Regions from separate parts of the Bordetella saccharivorans genome, predicted to be linked through region 1. Evidence: predicted binding sites of a transcription regulator. Region 1 holds the regulator's gene; the other holds the start of a gene.
What was found. Region 1 encodes LexA, which represses DNA repair genes until DNA is damaged. Its sites were predicted from a motif close to ACTGTATNNNNATACAGT; they were not measured.
Positions count from the first base shown of each region.

Region 2: ACKTT0_RS16600 (DNA topoisomerase IV subunit B) is a predicted target of LexA. The motif match lies at 5,621-5,638, and genes of this name have one in related genera.

Region 1 is NZ_BAAFZO010000001.1:4,758,154-4,769,698, reverse strand. It holds gene tig (trigger factor) at 155-1,465, shown strand; gene clpP (ATP-dependent Clp endopeptidase proteolytic subunit ClpP) at 1,468-2,121, shown strand; gene clpX (ATP-dependent Clp protease ATP-binding subunit ClpX) at 2,229-3,527, shown strand; gene lon (endopeptidase La) at 3,704-6,160, shown strand; gene lexA (transcriptional repressor LexA) at 6,256-6,927, opposite strand; gene ACKTT0_RS22790 (amino acid aminotransferase) at 7,092-8,297, opposite strand; gene uvrB (excinuclease ABC subunit UvrB) at 8,374-10,401, shown strand; gene ACKTT0_RS22780 (low molecular weight protein-tyrosine-phosphatase) at 10,605-11,096, shown strand; gene iscR (Fe-S cluster assembly transcriptional regulator IscR) at 11,258-11,545, shown strand, end outside.
Region 2 is NZ_BAAFZO010000001.1:3,461,330-3,472,874, reverse strand. It holds gene ACKTT0_RS16610 (acetate--CoA ligase family protein) at 1-759, shown strand, start outside; gene parC (DNA topoisomerase IV subunit A) at 1,091-3,406, opposite strand; gene ACKTT0_RS16600 (DNA topoisomerase IV subunit B) at 3,457-5,418, opposite strand; gene trxA (thioredoxin TrxA) at 5,725-6,051, shown strand; gene rho (transcription termination factor Rho) at 6,173-7,429, shown strand; gene ACKTT0_RS16585 (CGNR zinc finger domain-containing protein) at 7,618-8,241, opposite strand; gene ACKTT0_RS16580 (epoxide hydrolase family protein) at 8,305-9,492, shown strand; gene ACKTT0_RS16575 (YhdP family protein) at 9,592-11,545, opposite strand, start outside.

The sequences.
Region 1 (11,545 bases):
CTAGGCAAGCCCGGCGCCGCCAATTTGCCAGCCGGCCCGGCGACTGCCTTGGGGACTTCCCCAGGGCTCGGCTCCGCCTGTCGCGGAGGGGTTGAAGTTTCCGGTAAAATGCCCTGTTTATTCGTTCGTTCACCCAATTTCTCGGAAAATTTTGATGCAGCCTGTGGTTGAAACCCTCTCTGGTCTGGAACGCCGCGTCGACCTCGCGGTTTCGGTGGCCGACGTCGAAAAGGAAGTCCAGGCGCAGTTGAAGCGCGTGGCTCGTACCGCCAAGGTGCCCGGGTTCCGTCCGGGCAAGGCCCCGCTGGCCATGCTCGAGCGCAGCCACGGCCCCGGCATTCGCTACGATGTGATCAACGGCCAGGTCGGCCGCGCTTTCGAGCAGGCCATCGATGGCGCCAAGCTGCGCGTCGCCGGCGCGCCTACGCTCGAACCGAAGACCGAGGGCGTGGCCGACGACACGCTGGCTTTCACCGCCACCTTCGAGGTCTACCCCGAAGTGGCCGTGCCCGACCTGGCCGCGCTGTCCGTGACCCGCTACGAGACCGCCGTGTCCGACGCCGAAGTCCAGCAGACGCTCGACGTGCTGCGCAAGCAGCGCGCCACCTATGAAGCCCGCGAAGATCGCGCCGCCCAGGATGGCGACCGCGTCACGCTCGACTTCGCCGGCACCATCGACGGCGTGCCGTTCGAGGGCGGCAAGGCCGAGAACTTCCCCTTCGTGCTGGGCCAGGGCCGCATGCTGCCCGAATTCGAAGCCGCCGCGCAGGGCCTGAAGGCGGGCGAGACGAAAGTGTTCCCGCTCAAGTTCCCCGATGACTACCAGGGCAAGGAAGTCGCCGGCAAGACCGCCGAATTCACCATCACGGTCAAGGAAGTCGCCGAAGGCGTGCTGCCCGAGGTCAATGGCGATTTCGCCAAGGCGCTCGGCCAGGCGGAAGGCGATGTCGAAAAGCTCAAGGCCGACATCCGTACCAACATCGAGCGCGAAGTCAAGGCGCGCACGCAGGGCCGCACCAAGGCCAGCGTCATGGATGCCCTGGTCGAGGCCGGCAAGTTCGACGTGCCCAAGGCCCTGGTGGACAACGACGTGCAGGGCCGCGTCCAGGCCGCCCGCGAGGAACTGAAGCAGCGCGGCGTGCCCAACGCCGAGTCGGTGCCCATTCCGGCCGAAGCCTTTGCCACCGAGTCCGAGCGCCGCGTGCGCCTGGGCCTGCTGGTTTCGGAGCTGGTCAAGCAGGCGCAATTGCAGGCCAAGCCCGAGCAGGTGCGCGCGCGCATCGAAGAGTTCGCGCAAAATTACGAGCAGCCCGCGCAGGTCGTCAGCTACTACCTGACCGACCGCCAGCGCCGCGCCGAAATCGAAGCCATCGTGCTCGAGGACAACGTGGTGCAGCACGTGCTGGACAAAGCCAAGGTCACCGAAGAGCAGGTGCCTTTCGATCAGCTGATGGGGATGGCGTAAGCATGCAGCGTTTCACCGATTTCTATGCGGCAATGTACGGCGGGTCGTCGGTCACGCCCACTGGCCTGGGGTATATCCCCATGGTCATCGAGCAATCCGGGCGCGGCGAGCGCGCGTACGACATCTACTCGCGCCTGCTGCGCGAGCGCCTGATCTTCCTGGTCGGCCCGGTCAACGACAACACGGCCAACCTGATCGTGGCGCAATTGCTGTTCCTGGAATCGGAGAACCCCGACAAGGACATCTCGCTGTACATCAACTCGCCGGGCGGGTCGGTGTACGCGGGGATGGCCATTTTCGACACCATGCAGTTCGTCAAGCCCGACGTGTCGACGCTGTGCACCGGGCTGGCGGCCAGCATGGGGGCTTTCCTGCTGGCGGCCGGCAAGAAGGGCAAGCGCTTCACGCTGCCGAATTCGCGCATCATGATTCACCAGCCTTCGGGCGGCGCCCAGGGCCAGGCTTCCGACATCCAGATCCAGGCCCGCGAGATCCTCGACCTGCGCGAGCGCCTGAACCGCATCCTGGCCGAGAATACCGGCCAGCCCGTGGAACGCATTGCCGTGGACACCGAGCGCGACAACTTCATGTCGGCCGAAGATGCGGTATCGTATGGTCTGGTGGACAAGGTTCTCGCATCCCGTTCCGAGGGCTAGTCGAACGGAATTCCCCGGGCCTGTGCGGTGCCGTCACGTCCGAGTAAGCGTTGAATGCGCCGGCCGATTTCCGGCGGGCGCGTTCTCACCAGAGATACGAAACACATATGCCTGAAAAAAAGGGATCGGCCGACGCAAAGGTACTGCACTGCTCGTTCTGCAACAAGAGCCAGCACGAAGTCCGCAAGCTGATCGCAGGGCCGTCGGTGTTCATCTGCGATGAATGCATCGACCTCTGCAACGACATCATCCGCGAGGAAGCTCAGGCGACCGCGCGCGCGGCCATACGGTCCGAGCTGCCCACGCCGGCTGAAATCAAGACCTTCCTGGACCAATACGTCATCGGCCAGACGCTGCCCAAGCGCATGCTGGCGGTGGCCGTCTACAACCACTACAAGCGCATCCGCCACGGCGAGATCAAGGGCGACGAGGTCGAGCTCTCCAAGAGCAACATCATGCTCATCGGCCCCACCGGTTCGGGCAAGACGCTGCTGGCCCAGACGCTGGCGCGCATGCTCAACGTGCCGTTCGTGATGGCCGACGCCACCACGCTGACCGAAGCCGGCTATGTTGGCGAGGACGTCGAGAACATCATCCAGAAGTTGCTGCAGAACTGCAACTACGAGGTCGAGAAGGCGCAGCGCGCCATCATCTACATCGACGAAATCGACAAGATCTCGCGCAAGTCCGACAACCCCTCGATCACCCGCGACGTGTCGGGCGAGGGCGTGCAGCAGGCGCTGCTCAAGCTCATCGAGGGCACCGTGGCTTCGGTGCCCCCGCAGGGCGGGCGCAAGCATCCCAACCAGGATTTCGTCCAGGTCGACACCACCAATATCCTGTTCATCGTCGGCGGCGCCTTCGATGGCCTCGAGAAGGTGATCCGCGACCGCACCGAGAAATCGGGCATCGGCTTTTCCGCGTCCGTGCGGGCCAAGTCCGAGCGGGGCGTGGGCGAGCTGTTCAGCGAGGTCGAGCCGGAAGACCTCATCAAGTTCGGCCTTATCCCCGAGCTGGTCGGCCGCCTGCCCGTGGTGGCCACCCTGGACGAGCTCGACGAAGCGGCGCTGGTCCAGATCCTCACCGAGCCCAAGAACTCGTTGATCAAGCAGTTCCAGAAGCTGTTCGCCATGGAAGGCGCCGAACTCGACGTCCGCCCCGGCGCGCTCAAGGCCATCGCCCGCAAGGCGCTCAAGCGCAAGACCGGGGCCCGCGGCCTGCGCTCGATCATCGAAGCGGCGCTGCTGGACACCATGTACGACCTGCCTTCCCAGGGCAACGTCAGCCGGGTGGTGCTCGACGAAAACGTCATCGACAGCGACGGCAAGCCGCTGCTCATCTACGCCGACGAGGCGGCCGCGCCGGACAAGCCGGCCCGCAACCAGGTGCGCGGCGCAGCTGCTTGAAAACACAGCAAAAAACCCGTTTTGTAACGGGTTTTTTTGCCTCTGGACGCCATCCGGCCGCCGGCTGCTTGATTTTTCGGCTATCGTTCCCATATCAGACGTAACCGACACGGATAAATGGGTCACGCGCCCGCGATTCCGTTCCCGATACGCCGAGTCATACCAAGGAATCCTCTATGTCTGCCAGTCAGACCCTGCCTTCCGAACCCATCGACCTGCCGCTGCTGCCGCTGCGCGACGTGGTGGTGTTTCCGCATATGGTCATCCCGCTGTTCGTGGGCCGTCCGCGCTCCATCAAGGCGCTGGAAGTGGCCATGGAAGCGGGCAAGAGCATCATGCTGGTGGCCCAGAAATCCGCCGGCAAGGACGACCCCACGCCCGACGACGTCTACGAGATCGGCTGCGTGGCCGGCATCCTGCAAATGCTCAAGCTGCCTGACGGTACCGTCAAGGTGCTGGTCGAAGGCACCCAGCGTGCCCGCATCGACAGCATCGACGATGCCGAATCGCATTTCGTCTGCCAGGTGACGCCCGTCGAACCCGACGCCGTGCAGGGCTCCGAGACCGAGGCCCTGCGCCGCGCCATCGTTGCCCAGTTCGAGCAGTACGTCAAACTCAACAAGAAGATCCCGCCCGAGATCCTCACCTCGCTGGCGGGCATCGATGATGCCGGCCGCCTGGCCGATACCATCGCCGCGCATTTGCCGCTCAAGCTCGAGCAAAAGCAGAAAATGCTCGAGATCCTCGGCACGTCCGAGCGCCTCGAGGGGCTGCTCACGCAGCTCGAAACCGAGATCGACATTCTGCAGGTCGAGAAGCGCATCCGTGGCCGCGTCAAGAAGCAGATGGAGAAGAGCCAGCGCGACTACTACCTGAACGAGCAGGTCAAGGCCATCCAGAAAGAGCTGGGCGAAGGCGAAGAGGGCGCCGATATCGAAGAGCTCGAAAAGAAAATCATCGCCGCGCACATGCCCAAGGAGGCGCGCAAGAAGGCCGATGCCGAGCTCAAGAAGCTGAAGCTCATGTCGCCCATGTCGGCCGAGGCCACCGTGGTGCGCAACTACATCGATACGCTCATCAATCTTCCCTGGAAGAAGAAGAGCAAGATCAACAACTCCATCGGCAATGCCGAGACCGTGCTCGACGACGATCACTATGGCCTGGAAAAGGTCAAGGAACGCATCCTGGAATACCTGGCCGTGCAGCAGCGCGTCGACAAGGTCAAGGCGCCGATCCTGTGCCTGGTGGGCCCTCCGGGCGTGGGCAAGACCTCGCTCGGCCAGTCGATCGCGCGGGCCACGAACCGCAAGTTCGTGCGCATGGCGCTGGGCGGCGTGCGCGACGAGGCCGAGATCCGTGGCCACCGCCGCACCTACATCGGTTCGATGCCCGGCAAGATCCTCCAGAACATGAGCAAGGTGGGCGTGCGCAACCCGTTGTTCCTGCTCGACGAGATCGACAAGCTGGGCATGGATTTCCGCGGTGATCCATCCTCGGCGCTGCTCGAGGTGCTTGACCCGGAACAGAACCACACGTTCCAGGATCACTACATCGAGGTGGATTTCGATCTCTCCGATGTCATGTTCGTGGCCACCAGCAACACGCTGAACATCCCGCCGGCGCTGCTGGACCGCATGGAGGTGATCCGCCTGTCGGGCTACACCGAAGACGAAAAGATTCACATTGCCCGCGACCACCTGCTGCCCAAGCTGATGAAGAACAACGGCGTGAAGGAGGCCGAACTGACGGTCGACGATTCCGCGCTGCGCGATATCGTGCGCTACTACACGCGCGAAGCAGGGGTGCGCGCGCTCGAGCGCGAGGTGGGCAAGATCTGCCGCAAGGTCGTCAAGGAACTGCTCGCGCAAAGCGACAAGGCCAAGGCCGAGGGCAAGCCCGAGCAGCCTCACGCGCCGGTGCACGTCGATGCCGACAATCTCAGCGATTACCTGGGTGTGCGGCGCTATACCTTCGGGATGGCCGAGAAGGAAAACCAGATCGGCCAGGTGACCGGACTGGCCTGGACCGAAGTGGGCGGCGACCTGCTCACCATCGAAGTCGCCGACATGCCGGGCAAGGGCGCCATCCAGCGCACCGGGTCGCTGGGCGACGTCATGAAGGAATCGGTCGAGGCGGCGCGCACGGTGGTGCGTTCGCGCGCGCGCCGTCTGGGTTTCGCCGACAGCGTGTTCGAAAAGCACGACATGCACGTTCACGTGCCGGAAGGCGCCACGCCCAAGGACGGCCCGTCGGCGGGCATCGCCATTACCACCGCCATGGTGTCGGCGTTGTCGCGCATTCCGGTGCGGGCCGATGTCGCCATGACCGGCGAGATCACCTTGCGCGGCGAGGTCCTGCCCATCGGCGGCTTGAAGGAAAAGCTGCTGGCGGCTCACCGGGGCGGCATCAAGACCGTGCTGATTCCCGAAGAGAACGTCAAGGACTTGGCCGAGATCCCGGACAACGTCAAGAACCACCTCGAGATCGTGCCGGTGCGCTGGATCGACAAGGTGCTGGAGCTGGCGCTGGAGCGCATGCCCGAACCGCTGGCCGAGGAAGAGGCGGTGAAGGAAGCCCTGGTGGCCAAGCCGGCGGAAACCGGTGCCCCCGGCGACCCGATGTTCAAGCATTGATCGCCAGGCAGGCGCCCCCAGCGTGGCTGGCGCCAATGGAAAAGGGTGGCCCGCGGGCCACCCTTTTTTGTGTCACCCGCCGTGCGGGGCGGGGATCAGTGCAGGGCGTGGGTGCGGATGAGCCCGACCGCGATGCCTTCCAGGGCGAATTCCTGGGTGCCGTCCACCACGATGGGAGAGAAGTCGGGGTTTTCGGGCAGCAATTCGATGCGGCCATTGTGGCGTTGCAGGCGCTTGACGGTGACGTCGTCCCCCAGGCGGGCGACCACGATCTGGCCGTTGCGGGCCTCGGCCGCCCGCTTGACGGCCAGCAGGTCGCCTTCGAGGATGCCGGCGTCGCGCATGCTCATGCCGCGCACCTTCAGGAGGTAGTCGGGCGCCTGGGCGAACAGGCCGGCGTCGACCCCGACTTCGCGTTCGACGTGTTCGGCCGCCAGGATGGGGCTGCCGGCCGCTACCCGGCCCACCAGCGGCAGCAGCAGGCGCCCGACGGCGTCGGCCAGGTTCGCCATGGCGGACGCGGCCGCGGGCGTGGCGGCCGTTGCCTCGGCGGGGTCTTTCAGGCGGATGCCGCGCGAGGCCCCCGCGGTGAGCTCGATTGCGCCCTTGCGGGCCAGCGCCTTGAGGTGGTCTTCGGCTGCGTTGGGGGAGCGGAAGCCCAGCGCCCGGGCGATTTCGGCGCGGGTGGGCGGAAACCCGGTGCGCGCGACCGTTTGCCGGATGAGGTCGAGGATTTCCTGCTGGCGGTCGGTGAGTTTGCTGGCCATGGCGGTATTCCGGTTCGAACTGTATGGATATACAGCGGCGATTCTGGACGACCCGCGGCAAAAATGCAAGTGCCTGCTCGCCCGGCCGGGCGGATGGCGCCCGCGCGCCGCCATGAAAAAGGCCTCCTTGCGGAGGCCTGGACGGGCGCGAAGCTTGCCGCTGCCTATTGCTTGAGGACGGCCGCGATGGCCTTGGCCACGGTGTCGATATTGCGGCTGTTGAGGGCCGCCACGCAGATCCGGCCGCTCGAGACGGCGTAGATGCCGTGTTCTTCGCGCAGCGTGTCGACCTGGGCGGCGGTGAGCCCGGAATACGAGAACATGCCGCGCTGCTGCAGCACGAAGCTGAAGTCCTGGGTGGCGCCGGCCGCCTTGATCTTGTCGACCAGTTGCTGGCGCATCAGGCGGATGCGGTCGCGCATGCCGGCGAGTTCCTGTTCCCAGAGGGCGTACAGTTCGGGGGTGTTCAGCACCGTGGAAACGACCGTGCCGCCGTGGGTGGGCGGGTTGGAGTAGTTGGTGCGGATGACGCGCTTGAGCTGGCTGAGCACGCGCTTGGCTTCGTCCTGGTTGCCAGCCACGACCGTCAGGGCGCCGACGCGCTCGCCGTACAGCGAGAACGACTTGGAGAACGACGAGCTGATCAGCATGGTCAGCCCGAGGTCGGCGAACAGGCGCACCACCGCGGCGTCTTCCTGGAGCCCGGCGCCGAAGCCCTGGTAGGCGATGTCGAGGAACGGCACCAGGTTGCGTTCCTTGACGACCTGGGCGATCTGCTGCCATTGCTCGGCGGTGGGGTCGACGCCGGTGGGATTGTGGCAGCAGGCGTGCAGCACGACGATGCTCTGGGCCGGGGCGGCCCGCAGCGAGGCCAGCATGCCCTGGAAGTCCAGCCCGTGCGTGGCGGGATCATAGTAGGCGTAGGTTTCCACCGGGAAGCCGGCGCGCTCGAACAGGGCGCGGTGGTTTTCCCAGCTGGGGTCGCTGATCAGGACCTTGGCCTGCGGCAGCAGCTGGCGCAGGAAATCGGCGCCGATTTTCAGGGCGCCCGTGCCGCCCAGGGCCTGGGCCGTCAGGACGCGGCCTTCCGCCGCCAGGGGGGAGTCGGCCCCGAGCAGCAGCGTCTGGGCGCCCTTGTTGTAGCCGGCGATGCCCTCGATGGGCAGGTAGCCGCGCGCCGCGGCCGCCTCGATGCGCGCCGTCTCGGCCTTGCGGACGGCGGCCAGCAGCGGGATGCGGCCATCGTCGTCGTAATACACGCCGACGCCCAGGTTGACCTTACCGGGGCGGGAGTCGGCGTTGTATTGTTCATTCAACCCCAGGATGGGGTCGCGCGGCGCAAGTTCGACGGAATCGAAAAGAGAGCTCATGAAGGTTCGCAAGCGATAGGTGGACGCACCCGGCGGTGCTGTGGATAATGGGGGGTTTACCCTGAGACAGTCTAGCATGACCGCTCCCGGATTCGTCGATTTTCCCGACAGCCCGTTCCACCTGTACCAGCCGTATCCGCCGGCGGGCGACCAGCCTGCCGCGATCGAAGGCCTGACCCAGGGGATGCGGGACGGCCTCATGTACCAGACCCTGCTGGGGGTGACGGGTTCGGGCAAGACCTACACCATGGCCAACATCATCGCCCGGCTGGGTCGGCCGGCCCTGGTGCTGGCCCCCAACAAGACCCTGGCCGCGCAGTTGTATGCCGAGATGCGCGAGTTCTTTCCCAAGAACGCGGTCGAGTATTTCGTTTCCTACTACGACTACTACCAACCCGAGGCATACGTCCCCACCCGCGACCTCTTCATCGAGAAAGACTCGTCCATCAACGAGCACATCGAGCAGATGCGCCTGTCGGCCACCAAGAGCCTGCTCGAGCGTCGCGATACGGTAATCGTCGGCACGGTGTCGTGCATCTACGGCATCGGCAACCCCGGCGACTACCACGCCATGGTGCTGATCCTGCGCAGCGGCGACCGCATCTCGCGGCGCGAGATCCTGGCGCGCCTGGTGGCCATGCAGTACACCCGCAACGATGCCGATTTCACCCGCGGCACGTTCCGGGTGCGCGGCGAGACGATCGACATCTTCCCGGCCGAAAGTCCCGAGCTGGCGCTGCGGCTGACGCTGTTCGACGACGAGATCGAGTCGCTCGAGCTGTTCGACCCGCTGACCGGCCGGGTGCGCCAGAAACTGCCTCGGTTCACCGTCTACCCGGGCTCGCACTACGTGACGCCGCGCGACACCGTGCTGCGCGCCATAGAAACCATCAAGGAAGAGCTGCGCGAACGCCTGAAGCTGCTGACCGCCGAAGGCAAGCTGGTCGAGGCGCAGCGTCTCGAGCAGCGCACCCGCTTCGACCTCGAAATGCTGCAGGAATTGGGCTTCTGCAAGGGCATCGAGAACTACTCGCGCCATTTGTCCGGCGCCGCGCCGGGCGAGCCGCCGCCCACCCTGATCGACTACCTGCCGGCCGATGCGCTGATGTTCATCGACGAGAGCCACGTCACCATGGGCCAGCTGGGCGGCATGTACCGCGGCGACCGGGCGCGCAAGGAAACGCTGGTGCAGTATGGGTTCCGGCTGCCGTCGGCGCTGGACAACCGTCCGCTGCGCCTCGAGGAGTTCGAGGCCCGCATGCGCCAATGCGTGTTCGTCTCGGCTACCCCGGCCGCGTACGAGCAGGAACATTCCGACAATGTGGTGGAACAGGTCGTGCGGCCCACCGGCCTGGTCGACCCGCGCGTCGAGGTGCGGCCCGCCCGCACCCAGGTCGACGACCTGCTGGGCGAGATCAAGCAGCGGGTCGCCGCGCAGGAGCGCGTGCTGGTCACGACCCTCACCAAGCGCATGGCCGAGGATCTCACCGACTTCCTGGCCGAGCATGGCGTGCGGGTCCGTTACCTGCATTCCGACATCGATACGGTCGAGCGCGTCGAAATCATCCGCGACCTGCGCCTGGGCACCTTCGACGTGCTGGTCGGCATCAACCTGCTGCGCGAGGGGCTGGACATCCCGGAGGTCTCGCTGGTGGCGATCCTGGACGCCGACAAAGAGGGTTTCCTGCGGTCGGAACGCAGCCTCATCCAGACCATCGGCCGCGCCGCCCGCAACCTGAACGGCCATGCCATCCTGTATGCCGACACCGTGACCGCCTCGATGCAGCGCGCCATCGACGAGACCGAACGGCGCCGCACCAAGCAGATGCAGTTCAATGCCGAGCACGGCATTACGGCCCGCGGCGTCAACAAGGCGGTGCGCGAGCTGATCGACGGCATTGTCGCGCCGGCGCGACACGACACGCTGGAGGCTGCCATCGAGCCCCAGTTGCTGACCGACGAGAAGGCCATGGCGCGCGAAATCCGCCGCCTCGAGAAGCTCATGATGGATCACGCCCGCAACCTCGAATTCGAGCAGGCGGCGGCGGCGCGCGACGCCCTCAATGCGCTCAAGCAGCGGGTGCTGCTCGATGGCGCGGCGTAGGAACCGGGCGCTTCTGCTGCATTGCGGTCAAGTCGCCGGTATTGTTACGGAAGTCGCTGAAAAAACCTCATTTTGAATCTCACATTATTGCTTCAAGCTATTGATTTAATATTAAAAAATAATCGGCCGCCCAGCCAGGGAAATGCTTGCGCAATTGCAAAAAAAACTTGCTATATTCCGGGTTTTCCCTCAGACTTACACCCATGATGACCAAGGTACTTTTCGTTTGCATGGGTAATATCTGCCGCTCGCCGAGCGCAGAGGGCGTTTTTCGCCATTTGGTGAACGATGCCGGTTTGGGCGACGTCGTACGGGTGGATTCCGCCGGCACGCATGCCTACCACATCGGCGAGGCGCCCGACGCCCGCGCCCAGGCTGCGGCCCGCAAGCGCGGCTACGAGATCAATCATTGCGAAGCCCGCCAGGTCACCGCGGAAGATTTCCGCGACTTCGATCTCATCCTGGCCATGGACTGGGACAACCTTTCCGCGCTGCAGCAGCAGTGCCCCAAGGCCTACCAGCACAAGCTGATGCTGCTGATGCGCTTCGCCAACGAGTTCGAGGAAGCCACCGTGCCCGATCCCTACTACGGCGGCCCGGAAGGCTTCGGCAAGGTGCTCGACTACCTCGAGGACGCCTGTCAGGGCGTGCTGGAACTGGTCCGCAAGCGGGCCACCCAGTACCAGGCCGCTTGATCGCCGGTCCGGACCGGCTTCCAGAAACCGCGCTACGGCGCGGTTTTTTGCGGGTGCGATGACTTAGCAAATTACTCGGGAATTTGCTATACTTGAGGTAATTACTCAGGTATTGGTTGCCCGGCGTTGCGGGCAACCGGTCCGTTCAACAGGAATCCACCATGCGGCTCACTACCAAAGGGCGTTTCGCGGTAACCGCGATGATCGACCTGGCCATGCGGCAGCACAGCGGTCCGGTGACTCTCGCGGCAATCAGCCAGCGTCAGAATATTTCTCTTTCCTACCTGGAGCAGCTTTTTGGCAAGCTGCGCCGGCACGAGCTGGTCGACAGCGTGCGCGGCCCCGGTGGCGGCTATTCGCTGGCCCGCCTGGCGCGCAACGTCACCGTCGCCGACATCATTTTCGCGGTCGACGAGCCGCTCGACGCCACGAGCTGCGGGGGCAAGCAC
Region 2 (11,545 bases), 1.3 Mb from region 1:
GCCATGCTGGCGCGCGGGGCGGCGCCCGCCGCCCCGCCGGCCGGCCGCGTGCCGGCCGACGAGGCCGCATGGCGGGCGGCCGGCAAGCAAGTGCGCGCCCTGTCGGCCGGCCCATTGCACGAGGCCGACAGCAAGGCGCTGTTCGCGCGCTTCGGCATTCCCGCCGTGCGCGAGGCCATCGCGGCCACGCCGGCCGAAGCAGCCGCTGCCGCGACGGCACTGGGCGAGCGCGTAGTGATCAAGGTGTTGTCGCGGCAGCTGGCGCACAAGAGCGACATCGGCGGCGTCGCGGTCGGCGTGCCGGCGGCTGACGCCGAGGCGCGCGGCCGGGCCATGCTGCAGGCCGTGCGTGCCGCCACCGACGCGCCGGTCGAAGGCCTGCTGGTCCAGGAAATGGTGCGCGGCGGCGTGGAGATGATCCTCGGCCTGCACCACGACCCGCAACTCGGCCCCGCGGTGCTGCTGGGCATGGGCGGCGTGGCCGCCGAGCTGTTCAACGACACCGCGCTGCGCCTGCTGCCGCTGACGCGCGCCGACGCCGAGGCCATGGTGGGCCAATTGAAGACCCGCGCGCTGCTCGAAGGCTACCGGGGCGCGCCGCGCGCCGACATCCCGGCCCTGGTCGACGCCATCCTGGCCTTTGCCCACATGGCCGGGGAGCTCGGGGACAAACTGGCCGAGGCGGAGATCAACCCGCTGTTCGTGCTGCCCGAGGGCCAGGGAGTCAAGGCGGCGGACGGCGTGGCGATCCTGCGCTGAAGGCGCAGGCGCCTGGGGGCCAGGTGTCCGGAGTCAGGTGTCTGACACCCCCGAGACACCCCGAGGCAAGTCACGATCGCCGCATGAGGGTGTCAGACACCTACCACGTAGGCAGGCGACCAGGCATCTGGAGCCAGGTGTCTGACACCCCCGAGACACCCAGGGCAAACCGCTATCGCGGCATAGGGGTGTCAGACACCTATCACGTAGGCGGGTGACCAGGCGTCCGGAGTCAGGTGCCTGACACCCCCGAGACACCCCGGGGCAAGCCGCTATCGCGGCATAGGGGTGTCAGACACCTATCGCGAGACCCCTAGCGCGCGCGGTTCCCTCACAGCACCGGCGACAGCACCGGCTGCTTGGGCCGCACGTCCAGCGCGCGGCCCTTGCGGGCGCGCTTGCCTACGTAGGCCTCGAGCGCCGCGCCGGCCAGGATGTCCTCGGTCGGCTTGTTGCGGTAGATGCCGGCGGCGCGCAGGCCGGCCGGCCCCACGGGCACGGTCTGGGCCAGCTTGTCGGCGGCGTCCAGGCCGATCAGGATGGTGCCTCGGCCGCCGCCCGCCAGCGTCTTGACCTCGTCCAGCCCGAACACCAGGAACTTGCCCTTGGCCGACAGCAGCGCCAGCTGCCGCGCGCCCTCGAACAGCGGCACCGGCCGCAGCAGGGCGTCGCCCTGTTCGAGCGTGATGAACTGCTTGCCGCCGCGCTGGCGCGACACCATGTCGCCCAGGCGCGTCGCGAAGCCGAAGCCGCGCTGGGTGGCCAGCAGCCAGCGCGTATCGGCCGCCGCGGCGATGCTGTGCACGATGCGCGTGCCGGGCTCCAGGTCGATCATGGTGGTGACCGGCTGCCCGTCGCCGCGCGCCGACGGCAGGCCCGCGACGGCCACCGAATAGACGCGGCCGTTGTCGCCCACCGCGATCAGCGTGTCGGTGGTGCGGCACTCGAACGCGCCGTACAGGTCGTCGCCCTGCTTGAAGCCGAATTGCGAGGCATCGTGGCCGTGCCCCTGGCGGGCGCGCAGCCAGCCCTTCTGCGACACGATGACGGTGACCGGCTCGTCCAGCACCTTGGTCTCGAGCACCGCGCGCTCGGCGGTCTCGATGAGCGTGCGGCGCTCGTCGCCGTACTGCTTGGCGTCGGCCTCGATCTCCTTGACCAGCAGGCGCTTGAGCGAGGCGGGGTTGTCCAGCAGTTCCTGCAGGCGCGCCTGTTCGTCGCGCTTGTCGGCCAGTTCCTGCTCGATCTTGATGCCTTCCAGGCGCGCCAACTGGCGCAGCCGCATTTCCAGGATGTCCTCGGCCTGGCGCTCGGACAGCTTGAAGCGCTGCATCAGCGCGGCCTTGGGCTCGTCGGACTCGCGGATGGTCTGGATGACCTCGTCGACGTTCAGGTACACCACCATGCGCCCTTCCAGCACATGGATGCGGTCGATGACCTTGTCCAGGCGATGGCGGGTGCGGCGCACCACGGTGTCGGTGCGGAACGCCAGCCACTCGGTGAGAATGTCGCGCAGCCCCTTCTGGCGCGGCCGGCCGTCGGTGCCGATGCACACCAGGTTGACCGGCACGCTGCTTTCCATGCTGGTCTGGGCCAGCAGCGTGTTGACGAACTCGTCGCGGTCCACGCGCGAGGTCTTGGGCTCGAACACCAGGCGCACCGCCGCGTCCTTGCCCGACTCGTCGCGCACCGCGTCCAGCAGGTTCAGCATGACCGCCTTGCCCTGCTGCTGGTCGGTCGTCAGGCTCTTCTTGCCGGCCTTGACCTTGGGGTTGGTGATTTCCTCGATCTCTTCCAGCACCTTCTGGCACGAGGTGCCCGGCGGCAGCTCATGGACCACCAATTGCCACTGGCCGCGCGCCAGTTCCTCGAACTGCCAGCGCGCCCGCGCCTTGAGCGAACCGCGCCCGCCGGCGTAGATCTGCGCGATGTCGGCCGCCGGCGTGATGATCTGGCCGCCGCCGGCGAAATCCGGCCCCGGCACCATGGCGTACAAATCCTCGTCCGGCAGCTTGGGCTGCTTGAGCAGCGCCACGCAGGCCTGCGCGATCTCGCGCAGGTTGTGCGACGGGATCTCGGTGGCCATGCCCACCGCGATGCCGGAAGCGCCGTTGAGCAGCATCACCGGCAGGCGCGCCGGCAGCATCTGCGGCTCTTGCTGGCTGCCGTCGTAGTTGGGCGCGAAATCGACCGTGCCCTCGTCGAGTTCGTCCAGCAGCAGGCGCGAGAACGGCGTCAGGCGGGCCTCGGTGTAGCGCATGGCCGCGGCGTTGTCGCCATCGCGCGAGCCGAAATTGCCGTGGCCGTCGATGAGCGGATAGCGCAGGGAGAAATCCTGCGCCATGCGCACCATGGCGTCGTAGGCGGCCTGGTCGCCGTGCGGATGATACTTGCCCAGCACGTCGCCGACCACGCGGGCCGACTTCACCGGCTTGGCGCCGGGGCCCAGGCCCATGTCCTGCATGGCGTAGAGGATGCGGCGCTGCACCGGCTTCTGGCCGTCGCCCACATCGGGCAGCGCGCGGCCGCGAACCACGGAAACGGCGTAGTCCAGGTAGGCCTGCTCGGCGTAGCGGGCCAGCGTGATGGCCTCGTCGGCCTCGCCGGCGGCCTCGTCGAACAAGCCGGGTTGATTGCTGTCGGTCATGTGTCTAAGCGGTTGCGTGTACTGTCAGGGAGCCGGCCGGGGGGCGCGGCTCAGATGTCGAGTTCGGCCAGGTTGCCCTTTTCTTCGATCCAGGCGCGGCGCTGCGACGATTCGCCCTTGCCCATCAACATGTCGAACATGCGGGTGGTGTCCTCGGGCGTCAGGCTGCCGTAGCCGACGGGCAGCAGGCGGCGGGTGTCGGGATTCATGGTGGTTTCCCAGAGCTGCTCCGGGTTCATCTCGCCCAGGCCCTTGAATCGGCTGATGCTCCAGGCGCCCTCGCGCACCCCTTCCTTGCGCAGCTTGTCCTGCGCGGCCTCGAGCTCGCCCTGGTCCAGGCAGTAGATCTTGCGCGCCGGGCGCTTGCCCTGGGCCGGCACGTCCAGCCGGAACAGCGGCGGCTTGGCCACGTAGACGTGGCCGGCCTCGACCAGCTTGGGAAAGTGCCGGTAGAACAGCGTCAACAGCAGCACCTGGATGTGCGAGCCGTCGACGTCGGCGTCCGACAGGATGCAGATGCGGCCATAGCGCAGCCCGGACAGGTCGGGCGTGTCGTTCGGGCCGTGCGGGTCGACCCCGATGGCCACGGCGATATCGTGGATTTCGTTGTTGGCGAACAGGCGGTCGCGGTCGACTTCCCAGGAATTGAGCACCTTGCCGCGCAGCGGCAGGATGGCCTGGAATTCCTTGTCGCGGCCCATCTTGGCGGACCCGCCGGCCGAATCGCCCTCTACCAGGAAGACCTCGGTGCGGCTGGCGTCGGAGGATTCGCAGTCGGTGAGCTTGCCGGGCAGCACCGCCACGCCCGAGCTCTTGCGCTTCTCGACCTTCTGGGCCGAGCGGGCGCGCGCCTGGGCCTGGCGGATGGCCAGCTCGGCCAGCTTCTTGCCGTATTCGACGTTGCTGTGCAGCCAGAGGTCGAGCGCGCTCTTGGAGAAACCGCCTACCAGGCGCACGGCGTCGCGGCTGTTGAGCCGCTCCTTGATCTGCCCCTGAAATTGCGGGTCGAGCACCTTGGCCGACAGCACGAAGCTGGCGCGGGCGAAGACGTCTTCCGGCAGCAGCTTGACCCCCTTGGGCAGCAACCCATGCAGCTCGGCGAAGCCCTTGACGGCGCCGTACAGGCCCTCGCGCAGGCCGGACTCGTGCGTGCCGCCGGCCGGGGTGGGAATGAGATTGACGTAGGACTCGCGCACGGCGTTGCCGTCTTCCGTCCAGGCCACTACCCACTGGGCGCCCTCGCCGTCGGCGAAGGTTTCGTGGTCCGCGCCGGCATACTGCTGGCCCTCGAAGAAAGGCACCATCAGCTCGGCGCCGGCCAGGGCCTCGGCCAGGTAGCCGCGCAGGCCGTCCTCATACTGCCAGGTCTTGGTGTCGCCGGTTTTCTCGACGACCAGGCTGACCTTCACGCCCGGCAGCAGCACCGCCTTGCTGCGCAGCAGGTGGGTCAACTCGCCGAGGGGGATCTGCGCGCTGTCGAAATATTTGGGGTCGGGCCAGACCCGCACCCGCGTGCCGGACTTCTTGCGGCCGGCCTCGGGATACGGGGCCAGGGGCTCGGCCACGTCGCCGCCCTTGAAGACTAGGCGGGTAGGACCGCCATCGCGCCAGACCACGACCTCGAGCCGCGTGGCCAGCGCATTGGTGACCGACACGCCCACCCCGTGCAGGCCGCCTGAAAAGGCGTACGCCCCGCCGCCCTGCTTGTCGAACTTGCCGCCGGCATGCAGGCGGGTGAAGACCAGCTCGACCACGGGCGCCTTTTCTTCGGGGTGCAGGCCGACCGGGATGCCCCGGCCGTCGTCCTCGACCGAGATGCTGCCGTCGGCGTGCAGGGTGACCTGGATCTGCTTGCCGTAGCCGGCCAGTGCCTCGTCCGCGGCGTTGTCGATGACCTCTTGCACGACGTGCAGCGGATTTTCGGTGCGGGTGTACATGCCCGGGCGCTGGCGCACCGGCTCCAGGCCCTTCAGGACCCGGATGGACGCTTCGGTGTAACGTGGTGTAGCCAAGTTATCCCCAACATCTGTGGAAAAAAACCGACATTTTAAGGACAAGTCCAGATTCTGCGCGGCCCGAGGTGGGATGCGCACGACCTGACCAGCCCCGAATTCGGTACGATGACAAATCTGGCGGCCCGGGGGCGGCAGCGCCGGCAAGCGCCGGCCCCGGCTCCCCGGGCCGCGTCGCCAATCCTACACAAAACCGGCAAACCCTGTTGTTATCAACAGTGGTATGCTTAACCCTTACCAACCTATCAGTAGAACAAAACGGCAGGGCCGCGAGGCGTGACCCATGCTGCTGAACCGAGAATCACCATGAGCGAGCAAATCAAGAACGTCAGCGACGCCAGCTTCGATGCCGATGTGATCAAGTCCAGCCAGCCCGTGCTGGTCGACTACTGGGCCGCCTGGTGCGGTCCCTGCAAGATGATCGCGCCGATCCTCGAAGAAGTCGCCACCGAATATGCCGGCCGCCTGACGGTCGCCAAGCTCAACGTCGACGAAAACCAGGGCACCGCCGCCAAGTACGGCATCCGCGGCATTCCCACCCTGATGCTCTTCAAGGACGGGCAGGCCGCCGCCACCAAGGTGGGCGCCCTGTCCAAGTCGCAACTGACCGCTTTCCTGGACGGCGCGCTGTAACGTTGTAAACTACGCGCTGTAAACCACGCGCCGGCGCCGGCGCCGCCGGCGCCTTTGTACCGCGCGGGCCCGTCCGTGGCCCGCCGCCAGAGCCCTTCTCTACTTTCCCCCTTTCACCGCGATGCACCTCAATGAACTGAAGGCGCTGCACGTCTCGCAGTTGCTGGAAATGGCCGCCGGCCTGGAAATCGAAAACGCCAACCGCTTGCGCAAGCAAGAGCTGATGTTCGCCATCATGAAGCGGCGCGCCAAGCAGGGCGAACAGATTTTCGGCGATGGCGTGCTGGAAGTCCTGCCCGACGGCTTTGGGTTCCTGCGTTCGCCCGAGACCTCGTACCTGGCCAGCACCGACGACATCTACATTTCGCCGTCGCAGATCCGCCGCTTCAACCTGCACACCGGCGACTCCATCGAAGGCGAGGTGCGCACGCCCAAGGACGGCGAACGCTACTTCGCCCTGGTCAAGGTCGACAAGGTCAACGGCGTGGCGCCCGAGGCGATCAAGCATCGCATCATGTTCGAGAACCTGACGCCGCTGCATCCCAACCAGCCGCTGCGCCTGGAACGCGACATCAAGAGCGAAGAAAACCTGACCGGCCGGATCATGGACATCTTCGCCCCCATCGGCAAGGGCCAGCGGGGCCTGATCGTGGCCAGCCCCAAGTCGGGCAAGACGGTGATGATGCAGCACATCGCCCACGCCATCACCACCAATTATCCCGACGCCGTCATGATCGTCCTGCTGGTCGACGAGCGCCCCGAGGAAGTCACCGAGATGCAGCGCACGGTGCGCGGCGAAGTGGTCGCCTCCACCTTCGACGAACCGGCCACCCGCCACGTGCAGGTCGCCGAAATGGTCATCGAGAAAGCCAAGCGCCTGGTCGAGATGAAGAAGGACGTGGTGATCCTGCTGGATTCCATCACCCGCCTGGCGCGCGCCTACAACACGGTGGTGCCGGCCTCGGGCAAGGTGCTCACCGGCGGCGTCGACGCCAACGCCCTGCAGCGTCCCAAGCGCTTCTTCGGCGCGGCGCGCAACCTCGAGGAAGGCGGCTCGCTCACCATCCTGGGCACCGCGCTGATCGAGACCGGCAGCCGCATGGACGAGGTCATCTACGAAGAATTCAAGGGCACCGGCAACTCCGAAGTGCACCTCGAGCGGCGCCTGGCCGAAAAACGCGTCTACCCGGCCATCAACCTGAACAAGTCCGGCACCCGCCGCGAAGAACTGCTGATCAAGCCCGAGCTGCTGCAGAAGGTGTGGGTGCTGCGCAAGTTCATCCACGACATGGACGAAGTCCAGTCGATGGAATTCATCCTGGACAAGATGCGCGCCACCAAGACCAATGCCGAATTCTTCGACATGATGAAGAAGTAGGGTCCCCCCCCGAAGCGCTGCGCGCTTCCCCCCCAGGGGGGCGACGCTGCGGACCGGCGGAGCCGGATCCGCGCGTCCCCGATGGGGCATGGCTGCTCCTGTCTCGCACGCATATTAGGTGTCAGACACCTCGCAGAGGTGTCTGACACCTGCACACCATTCGCACCACTTGCCCTCCTTGTCCCGGCTCAATGTCCGGCGTCCTCCCCGGCCGGCTTGTCGCGCCGATTGGCATTGAAGCGCGCTTTCTTCTGGCGATTTCCGCATGTATTCATGTCGCACCATCTGCGGGTGCGGCTCTGGCTTGTGTCGAAGAAGGCGGCCCGGCAGGTCGGCGAGGCGCACAAGGCCAGTTTTCCGTCCCGCTCGCCGGCGATGATGCCGATCGCGTCGGCGGCGATCACGCTCAGGGCATCTTCCACGCGACGCGGCGGGCCGAGCCGCCATTGCCGCTTGCCCTCGGGCGCCAGGATCGCGGCGGCCCGGCCCCGCGCGCTGCACGCATTGATGACGTGGATGGCGGCCGCAGGCAGGGCGCGCCCCATCGCGGCCGCAGTAGCGGCGGCGTGGATCGCCTCGCGCAGTTCGCGGGCGAGCTCGAGCTGGGCAGCGCTGCAGGAGTCCACCGCCAGGCCGTACACGGCCAGCCAGTCGATCAGGCGACGCGGCGTGGGGATGCGCTCCACGGGGTTGCCCTGGCGCTCTGTCAGGGTTCCCGTAAAGCTGGTCGCCAGCACGCTGCCGAGGCGAAAACCGGGAAACCCGGCGCGCAGGGAGCCGCCGGGCTTGATTGACGTTGTCATGGCGCACATGTTAGAACCATCTAAGCCGGTTCACAATAGCCATGGCCGGCTCCACGATAGCCTGGAGGTCCCATGCCCCATTCAAGCAGCGACATACAAGCGTTCGAAGCCCGCGCAACCGAGGCCGAGCTCGACGACATGCGCGCGCGCCTGGCCGCGGCGCGGCTGCCGGAAGCCGAGACGGTCCGGCGCGCCCCGCCCGGCCCGCGCCGCTGGGACCAGGGCGTCCCGCTCGCCGACCTCGTCGAGCTGGTGGACTACTGGCGCACCGGGTACGACTGGCGGCCGTTCGAGGCGCGCCTCGAACGGATCGGCCAGTTCCGCACGACCATCGACGGCCTGGGCATCCACTTCCTGCACCGCCGGTCCGGGCGCGCGGACGCCACGCCCCTGATCCTGACGCACGGCTGGCCGGGCAGCATCGCCGAGTTCGTCGACATCATCGACGAACTGGCGGACCCACCAGATGCCGGCGCGCCGGCGTTCCACGTCGTGGCGCCATCGCTGCCGGGCTTCGGCTACAGCGACAAGCCGGCCGCCACCGGATGGGGCACCGAAAAGATCGCCGCCGCATGGGTGGAGTTGATGGGCAGGCTCGGCTACGGCCGGTTCCTCGCCCACGGCGGCGACTGGGGAGGCGTGGTCACCACCATCCTCGGCGGCCGGTTTCCGGCGCATGTGCTCGGCATCCACTCGACGCTGGCGCAGGCGCCGCCCGGGCTGGCCATGGATGGCCTGACGTCGGCCGAGCGCAAGTGGGCCGAGGAAACCCGCCACTTCTGGCGCTACCGCGCCGCGTACGCGAAGCAGCAGGCGACCCGGCCACAGACCATCGGCTACTCGCTGGTCGACTCGCCGGTCGGGCTGCTGGCCTGGATCCTCGACAAATTCGCAGAGTGGACAGATACCGAGGACAGCCCGTTCGAGACGATATCCAGGGACCGCATCCTGGACGACGTCACCTTGTACTGGCTGACGCGCACCGGCGCATCCGCGGCCCGCATCTACTACGAAAGCCACGACTCGCTCGACCCCGCGCTGCGGGTCGACGTCCCGGCGGCCATCAGCGTGTATCCCCGCGACATCGAAAAATGCCCGCGCCCCTGGGCGCAAGAGCGGTACCGCCAGATCGTCCGATGGGGCACGCCCGCAAGCGGCGGACATTTCCCGTCGCTGGAGGTTCCCGCGTGCTTCGTCAAGGACCTGCAAGCAGGCCTCGCGGCGGTGCTGGCCGCCAACGGTGAACGCGGCCTGGGGTGAACGCGGCCTGGCGCTCGGTCACCGCCTGATCGGGCGGCGCGGCCCGCCGCGGCCGGCCGGTTGCGCCGGAACGGGCCGGCGGGATCCGGCAAGGCCCGCTCAATGCTCGATGTGGTCCTCGACCGGCTTGGGCGTATGCGTGGCCTTGGGCTCGACCGGCGCGAGCTTGGGCTCGTCCCACGATCCGGTGACGGTGTATTCCATGGCCATGGCGCGGGCCAGCGGCTGCTTCAGCAGCCATTGGGTCACGAAGGCGCCCAGGCCGATCAGCGGGTTGACCGCCAGCGCGGTGGCCACGGCCGCGCCGCTCGCATCCAGGTTGGGAATCACGACCGCTTTCAGGTCCCAGCGCTCGGCGATGATGGCGGTGTCGCCGGCCAGCACGATGGTGGCCACCGGGCCGTTGAGCTTGTAGCCCTCGGTGTGCAGAATGCCGCGGCTGAGCGCCATGTCGCCGCGGATGGTGTCGAACGGAAAGCCGTCGCGCAGCAGGTTGGCGGGGTTGAATTCCAGTTTGGCCAGGCGCTGCACCGATTGCAGCGACAACAGCTCCAGCAGCCGGGCGCTGCGGGAATTGACGTTCAGGAAGCGGCCGTTGTCCAGGCTGATGCGCGCCTGTCCGTCGATATTGGCGAGGTTGTGCGTCCAGGGCAGGTCGCGCCAGGTCAGCTTGCCATGCACCGAACCGCTGCCGCCGGCAACCATCTGCTTGTAGCCGATGCGGTCCATGAAGGCGCCCAGGTCCTTGAACTGGGCCGTGGCCTCGACCGACAGGCCGCGCTGTGCGCCGTCGAGCCGCCAGTTGCCCGACGCATCGAGGGTGGCGCTGTCGTTGGCAATGCGCAGCTTGTCCAGGCGCCACAACCGCCCCCGCTCGAGATTGGTGCCCAGCAGTTCCAGCGCGCCGACATCGTGGCCATAGAGGGAAAAATGCTCGGCGCGCAAATCGACGGCGGGAATGTCGGAAAGGTCGTCATCGGCCATGGGCGTGTCGTCGGCCGGCGCTTCCGATGAGTCCTCGCTGCCCAGCGCCAGGCGCGACAGCCGCGCCGTGACCTGGCCGGCGATCGCGCCCGACGCCTCCTGCCACGACAACGATCCGGCCGCCTGGCGTGATTGCAGGTCGACCTGCCAGTGCGCCGGCTGCGGCCGGGTGGCATGCAGCTTGAGTTCGTCGAGATCCCATCCCGCCACCCGCAGCCGCGCGGTTTCGAGGTCGATGCGGCTGAGTTCGGGCAACACGCCGCCGCCCTGCTTGCCGTCCGCGTGCGCGGACGCGGCGCTGTCGGCCACCGTTTCCCACGCATCCAGGTCCAGCTCGGGCGCGGCGATATCCACCGCCAGGCCGGCGGCGGGCAGCGCAGCCGGCCGGCCGATGCCCAGCGCGCCGCGCGGGAAATACGGGCCGTCGCGCGCACCGCGGTTGTGCTCCAGCAGCAGCGCCATGTCGCCCCCCAGGGAGACCGATAGCTGGTCGCGGCCGGCGGCGTCGGCGGCCGGGCCCCAGCGCGCCTTCAGCGGCCGCGCGGCGGCGCGATCCTTGCCCACCGGGGCCGGCAGATCGATGCCCAGGCCGGCCAGGTCGGATTCGACGGAAATATCCAGCGCCCCGCCGGCGCCGTACGAAAGCTGCCCGCGGTACGACGCCTGGCCGGAGAAACGCGCCAGGACGGGGCTGTTGGTGAGTTGCTTCAGGCCCGCCGCGGCCAGCGTGCCGTCGAAGCGCAGCGCATCGCCGCGCTGCTCCAGTTTGCCGGCGATACGCGCCGGTCCGCCCAGGAACTCGGTACGCACGCCGTCGGTGCGCACGCCCCGCTCGGAAAAATGCAGTTCCCCCTGCACCTGGCGCAGCTCGGGCATCTCCGGCACGAAGCGGAAAGTGTCGCCGCCGAACACGATGCGGCCGTCGACCTTGGTTTCCTCGGCATCCAGCAGCGGCACTTCCAGCTTCAGGGGCACTTGCCAGGACCCGCTGCCCTGCGCCTCGTCCAGGGCGCCGTCGAGCATGCGGCCCAGCGGGGAGTTGTCGACCAGCGCCAGATAGGCGGGCACC